DNA from 3 places in the Ligilactobacillus sp. RTP31139st1_D10_RTP31139_211217 genome. Region 2 is predicted to be linked to each of the others. Evidence: predicted binding sites of a transcription regulator. Region 2 holds the regulator's gene; each other region holds the start of a gene.
The links. The regulator CtsR, encoded in region 2, represses protease genes until heat stress. The targets are predictions, from matches to a motif close to TTGGTCAAAAAAGGTCAAANA.

Region 1: ABT996_RS07250 (ATP-dependent Clp protease ATP-binding subunit) is a predicted target of CtsR. The motif match lies at 1,208-1,228, and genes of this name have one in related genera.
Region 3: clpP (ATP-dependent Clp endopeptidase proteolytic subunit ClpP) is a predicted target of CtsR. The motif match lies at 1,357-1,377, and genes of this name have one in related genera.

Annotation. Positions count from the first base shown of each region.
Region 1 covers NZ_JBCOAR010000010.1:72,671-74,940, forward strand. Annotated here, with positions in the region: gene ABT996_RS07250 (ATP-dependent Clp protease ATP-binding subunit) at 1-1,166, opposite strand, end outside; gene ykzS (protein YkzS) at 1,320-1,508, shown strand; gene ABT996_RS07260 (phosphocarrier protein HPr) at 1,704-1,970, shown strand; gene ptsP (phosphoenolpyruvate--protein phosphotransferase) at 1,970-2,270, shown strand, end outside.
Region 2 covers NZ_JBCOAR010000009.1:28,921-31,190, reverse strand. Annotated here, with positions in the region: gene ABT996_RS06650 (Gfo/Idh/MocA family protein) at 1-12, shown strand, start outside; tRNA gene ABT996_RS06645 (tRNA-Pro) at 62-135, shown strand; gene ABT996_RS06640 (hypothetical protein) at 269-652, shown strand; gene ABT996_RS06635 (CtsR family transcriptional regulator) at 764-1,234, shown strand; gene ABT996_RS06630 (ATP-dependent Clp protease ATP-binding subunit) at 1,253-2,270, shown strand, end outside.
Region 3 covers NZ_JBCOAR010000005.1:137,228-139,497, reverse strand. Annotated here, with positions in the region: partial or broken gene ABT996_RS04735 (PTS sugar transporter subunit IIC) at 1-636, shown strand, start outside; gene clpP (ATP-dependent Clp endopeptidase proteolytic subunit ClpP) at 698-1,288, opposite strand; gene ABT996_RS04725 (MarR family winged helix-turn-helix transcriptional regulator) at 1,450-1,878, shown strand; gene ABT996_RS04720 (DMT family transporter) at 1,879-2,202, shown strand.

The DNA of each region.
Region 1 (2,270 bases), on a different contig from region 2:
CTTTTAGCTTGGGGTTTAGCCGTTAAGTGTTCTTCTAGTTTAGCGACTTGATCGCGGTAAAATGCTGCTTTTTCGTAATCTTCTTGGTCTAAAGCAGCTTTTTTGTTTGCCTGAGCTTGGGTTATCTTAGCTTTGACTTCGCTTGGATCAAAGGCTTGCAAGGCTAGATTTTTACGCGAGCCGGCTTCATCTAAGAGGTCGATCGCTTTATCCGGCAAATAGCGGTCCTGAATGTAACGTGTCGAAAGCTGGATCGCACTTTCAAGAGCTTCATCAGTATAAGCAACTTGATGATAGCTTTCATATTTAGCGCGCAGGCCGAGTAAGATCGCTAAAGCTTCTTCTTTAGATGGTTCTTCGACTTGAACGGGTTGTAGACGCCGCGCTAAGGCAGCATCTTTTTCGATCGTCCGAAATTCGTTTAAAGTAGTAGCCCCGACGAGTTGAAATTCACCTCGAGCTAGAGCTGGTTTTAAGACGTTACCAGCATCCATGCCACCCTCAGCGTTCCCAGCGCCAACGATCTCATGGATCTCGTCGATAAAGAGGATGATATCTTGTTTTTGTTTCAATTCATCCATTAATTCTTGCATGCGTTGTTCAAATTGACCGCGGATCCCGGTCCCTTGGACTAAGGAAACAACGTCTAGGCGGATGACTTTTTTATTCAATAGTTTTTGTGGAACATCGCCGTCAACGATCTTTTGGGCAAGCCCTTCGACCACTGCAGTTTTACCAACGCCGGCTTCACCAGTAAGAACAGGATTGTTTTTAGTGCGACGATTCAAGATCTCAGTTACACGTTTTATCTCGCGGTCACGCCCAATGACGGGGTCAATCTGGCCCGCTTTAGCTTGGGCAGTGAGATCGAGCCCATATTTATCTAAAATGCTACCGTTATCCCCATTATCACCGGCTTTTGTTGGCGGTTCTTGTGCGGGTGTATGGCGCTGTTGATTTTGTTGGTTAATCTCTTTGAAGAAATCAGCGAATGGGTCACTACCAAAGGAATCTTGGAAGATATCATCTAAAGATGGAGGTAGTTGACTTTGATTTTTCAAAGCGCGATAGCAGTTAGGACAAAGATCGATCGAAGTTTGGCGACCGTTGATGTTTGTTGTTAAATGTAGCGTAGCTTGGTTTTGCTGACAATTTTGGCATAACATAGCTATTCACGACCTTTCCGGTAAAATTTAATGTCAAAATTAGTTTGACCAACTTTGACCTTTGTAGCTTTATTATACAAATTTTTATCTTAAGTGCAAGCAAAAAAATCGGTAGATGGTATAATTTAAAAATGTGCGAGAGGGGGTAGCAGGATGGAAAAAGATTATCAAGCTCTATTAGATCGCTTGCATGCAGGTGAGATCACAGAATTTGAGATCGAAACCGCTGAATTTATGGATTTTCAAAAAATTTTACTAAATTATAATTATCGGAAAAATGTAGTCGGCACAGCTAAACGTGGCGGCGGAGTTATCTATCATTATCATAAAAATGATAAATAAATTTTTTTTGACATATTATCAAAATGTTTAAGAGTGATGCCTTGTCTTGATAAATAATTCATGGTATTATCTTTTTATAGCAGGTGCAATACTTAGTGTAATCGCTAATGTAAACGAATTCTTTTGCAGCTGTAATCAATTTGTTTACTAATTGTTGCACAAATCTTATTTATATTTAAAGGAGCATGATCCACAATGGAAAAGAAAGAATTTCACGTAATCGCAGAAACAGGTATTCACGCACGCCCAGCTACACTTTTGGTGCAAGCTGCAAGTAAATTTAACTCAGATATTACTTTAGAATATCAAGGTAAATCAGTAAACTTGAAATCTATCATGGGTGTTATGTCATTAGGTGTAGGTCAAAACGCTGACGTTGTGATCTCTGCTGATGGTGCTGATGAAGCAGAAGCAATCGCTGCTATCACAGAAACAATGACAAAGGAAGGACTTGCTGAATAATGACGAAAATGTTGAAGGGTATCGCAGCTAGTGACGGAATTGCAGCCGCAAAAGCCTACATGCTCGTGCAACCTGACCTTTCATTTTCTGAAACCAGCATCTCTGATCCAGAAGCTGAGATTAAGCGTTTAGATGATGCTGTTGCAGCCTCCAAGAGTGAGCTTGAAGCTATCAAGCAAAAAGCTGCCCAAAACTTAGGTGCTGAAGAAGCTGAAGTTTTTGAAGCGCACTTGACGATCTTGGCTGACCCTGAAATGATTGGTCAAATCGAAAATCAAATCAAGAATGAAAAAGTTAATG
Region 2 (2,270 bases):
GAAGAAAAATAAGATTTTCCTTTTACATTTAACAAACTAGTATTATAATAGTAGTTGTTCTCGGGATGTAGCTCAGTTTGGTAGAGCACCACGTTCGGGACGTGGGGGTCGCAGGTTCAAATCCTGTCATCCCGATCAATTACTAGTTAGAGTCGTACCTATACAGGACGGCTCTTTTTGTTTCAAAGGGGGAATCATAATAAAGCGCTCAGTTTGTCTTTTGCTAATCGGGGCTTTTGTCCTCGGGGTCAGTGGGTGTAGCTATCACGTGACGTGGGGCAAAAACGGTGTCACGGTGGCAGTCGTGCCTGCTAAAAAAGCGAGCTCGGTCAAAGATAAAGTGGTTTCGTCAACAACTAGTCACAGTAGTTCGGCTAAGCATTATACTAAAGCCGATACTAAAGAAGAGCTCGACCAGATCACGGCTGAGCTATTGGCGCCGTACGAGCAAAGAGGTTACACCAAGGAAAAAAGGTTTACGGGGACGAAGACACAGTATGCTAAATGGGAAAGAGATCCGACTAGCCCGACCGCTAAATATGCTGATCAAGCGATCTCAGTTGACCAGGCTAAAGGAACGGGCGCTCAGTTCGTATATTTTTGCCCAGCTAAACATGTTGTGTGGGCAGTGATCTTCACGGCAGATAAATAAAGGAAATTTTAAATCATCAGCCCTAGAAATTAGCACTAATTCATTGCCAACCATGGTGGATAACGTTTATAATTATAGTCAAAGTTAGTCAAACAGATTGAGGATAGTTTTATGCAAAATCGCAATATTTCCGATATAATCGAACGATATTTAAAGAGTATTCTTGCTGAAGCTTCCCAAGTTGAGATCAAACGTTCTGAAGTCGCAGACCAATTTGACTGCGTACCTTCGCAGATCAATTACGTGATCAAGACGCGTTTTACTTTGCAAAATGGCTATTTAGTCGAGAGTAAGCGGGGCGGAGGTGGGTATATTCGGATCGCCAAGGTCGATTTGATCAGTGACCCGGATATTTTAGATGAATTGATCGAGTACGTTGGGACCAGTATCAGCGAGACCAAGGCATTTCAGATCATTCAAACGCTCTATGAAAATGAGCTATTGACACATAAAGAAGCACATTTAGTAGCGACTGCGATCGAGAAAAGCACGCTAGCACTATCCGACAATGAGTTAGAAGAGGCGATCCGTGCCAAGATCTTGAATCGCATTTTAAATCGTCTGCGTTGTGCTGATCAATAATAGAAAGAAGGGGATCTTATGGATTCAACATCTTACACACCGAGTGCTAACCAAGTCTTGTTACTTGCACAAGAACAAGCTAACTACTTCAAGCACCAAGCGATCGGGACCGAACATTTATTGTTAGCCCTTGTTTTGGAGGAAAATGGTGTTGCCGGTCAAGTTTTAAGGCAAAACCTCGTAAGTAGTGTCGATATCAAAGAAGAGATCGAGCGGCTCGCAGGGTATGGGACTTTGCGCCGTCAAGCACCAGATAGTTATTTACCATATTCACCAAAATCCAAGGCTGTCTTAAATGATGCCTTGCGCCAAGCGATGATGATGGGTTCGTCTAAGATCGGGACCGAACATTTATTATTGGCACTATTAAATGATGAAAATATTTTATCTTCGCGGATCTTGTACAGTTTACAAGTCGATACTCGGCGGTTGCGGCAGTTGTTGTTGCGCCAATTGGGCATGACTGACCGCCAACGTCAACGTTTAGCTAAGCAAGCCAGTGAAGCGCAAAAACGTTCTAAGACAGAAACGCTAGATGGTTTAGCCCGTGATATGACGGCGATCGCACAAAATGAAGACACCGATCCCGTTATCGGGCGCACCAGTGAAGTCAAGCGTGTGATCCAAGTTTTAAGTCGCCGGACGAAAAACAATCCAGTATTACTAGGCGAACCTGGTGTGGGTAAGACAGCGGTCGCAGAAGGCTTAGCCCAAGCGATCGTCAACGGGGATGTCCCTGAGAATTTGGCGAAGAAACGCTTGATGATGCTCGATATGGGCTCGCTTGTAGCTGGTACCAAATACCGAGGCGAATTCGAAGACCGTCTAAAGAAGATCTTAGAAGAAGTCTACCGTGATGGCAATGTGATCTTGTTTATCGATGAGATGCATACTTTGATCGGTGCTGGTGGGGCTGAAGGTGCGATCGATGCCTCCAATATCTTAAAACCTGCTCTAGCGCGGGGTGAAGTGCAAGTCATCGGAGCGACGACATTAGATGAATATCAAAAATACGTTGAATCTGATCCTGCGTTAG
Region 3 (2,270 bases), on a different contig from region 2:
CCGATCATTGTGATCATTATTGGTGGTAGTTTAGGTTTGTGGGTCTTGCCTTATGTTAAAGCCGTGACTGGTTTTATCGGAGCTGGGATCAAAACCTTTACGCTCTTACAACCTATTTTGATGGGGATCTTAATGGGTATCTCGTTTGCAGTGTTGATCTGTTCACCGATCAGTTCAGTTGGGATCGCAGCTGCGATCGGGATCACGGGGATCGCTTCAGGATCGGCTAATTTAGGTATTACTGCTGGGGCATTCACTTTAGCGATCATGGGAAGTTCAGTCAATAGCTTGGGAACTGTGATCGCTCACTTCTTTGGTACTCCCAAGATCCAAATGGGCAATATGCTGGAAAAACCTATTCTTTATCTGCCGGTAGTCATCAGTTCGGCGATCATGGGTGGTTTAGGCGCAATATTCAATATTCAAGGTACACCGATGAGTGCTGGCTTTGGCTTTAGTGGCTTGGTCGGACCGCTGACAGCATACGGTTTTATGGCGCCAGGTTGGTTGAGTATCTTAAGTTTGAGCTGTTTGTTCGTAGTACTGCCTGTTCTCTTAGGCTATCTAATGAAATACATTTTTATCGATAAGAAAAAGCTCATTTCTGCGACAGATCTATTATTGAAGACAAACTAAAAAAACAAGAGTGTGAAACATATGCGTTGCTCGCATATTTCACACTCTTGTTTTTTAATGATTATTTTTTCTTTTTATTTTTCATGATCCCATCGATCAAACCGTAGTCAACTGCTTGTTGTGCGGTCATGAAGTTATCCCGTTCAGTGTCACGATCGATCGTTTCGATATCTTGTCCAGAATGTTCGGCTAAGATCTCGTTGATCAATTTGCGTGTCTTCAAGATGTGTTCAGCTGCGATCTGGATCTCAGTTGATTGACCTTGTGCCCCGCCTAATGGTTGGTGGATCATGATCTCTGAGTTAGGTAATGCAAAGCGCTTGCCTTTAGCACCAGCTGTAGCTAAAACAGAAGCCATTGAAGCTGCCATTCCCATAACGATCGTTTGCACATCTGCATTAACAAAATTCATAGTATCATAAATTGCTAATCCAGCTGAAACGGAACCACCGGGAGAGTTGATATACATATAGATATCTTTTTCAGGATCTTGAGCATCTAAGAAAAGTAATTGGGCGATGATCGCATTTGCCATATCATCGTTAACTTCACCTGAAACCATGATGATCCGGTCTTTTAAGAGACGAGAATAGATATCATAGGCACGTTCTCCCTGAGATGATTGTTCAATAACTGTAGGAACTAAATTCATAGTGGGAACCTCCGCAATATTAATAAATTTGAAGTCAGTGACTGACTGTGTATTGCTATTGTAACCTATTGGTCAAAAATGGTCAAATCAAATAAACTTGCATTTGCTAAAAATTCCTATTATTATTTAGTACGAAATCGGACTAAAAAGGAGAGGCGAAAATGGAAAACGAGCTAAAACGTTATACTGCAGATTGGATCGCATTTAACCATGTTTATGATCAGTTGATCGCTAAAAATCGGCTCACGTCATCATTGCTTTATGTATTTATAGTGTTTGAAAATCATGACTTTAAATTACCGTTGACATGTTTGATCAAAGAAACAGGTCTGCCTAAACAGACTGTTACTTCAATAGTCAACAAGTTGAGCCGAGAAGAAAAGATCATGACCCTTCCCGATCCGACTGATAAACGCAGTAAGATCTTATATTTAAATGAAGTTGGACAAGAGCAGGCGCGGACAGTTTTGGTAGAATTACGAACTAAGGAATTAAAAGCTGCGCAAGCTTTAGGGATAGAAAAGTTGCGCTTATTGAACGATTTAAATGAAGAGATGTTGACCAATTTGAAAGGACAGGTAGAAGAATAAATGAGTTATGTATATTTAGCAACAGCGATCATCGGTGAATTTTTAGGAACGACTTTTTTGAAGATGTCAGATGGGTTTACGAAACTATCATTTTCGACTTTAGCATTAGTTGCGTATGGGCTATGTTTCTTCTTTTTAACTAAGTCGTTAGAAAATCTAGATCTGAGTTTGGCTTATGCGGTCTGGTCGGGTATCGGGATCATTTTAGCGACAGCAGTCAGTGTTTTTTATTTTAAGGAAAGCATCAATTGGTTGACCTTATTAGGGATCTCCTTGATCTTGATCGGGGTAGTCATCGTTAATTTATTTGGAACAAGTCATTAAGCACAATAACAGCTCAACGGTAAATGTTAGCTGTTATTTTTTTACAAAAAAATAGCACCTCATTACCA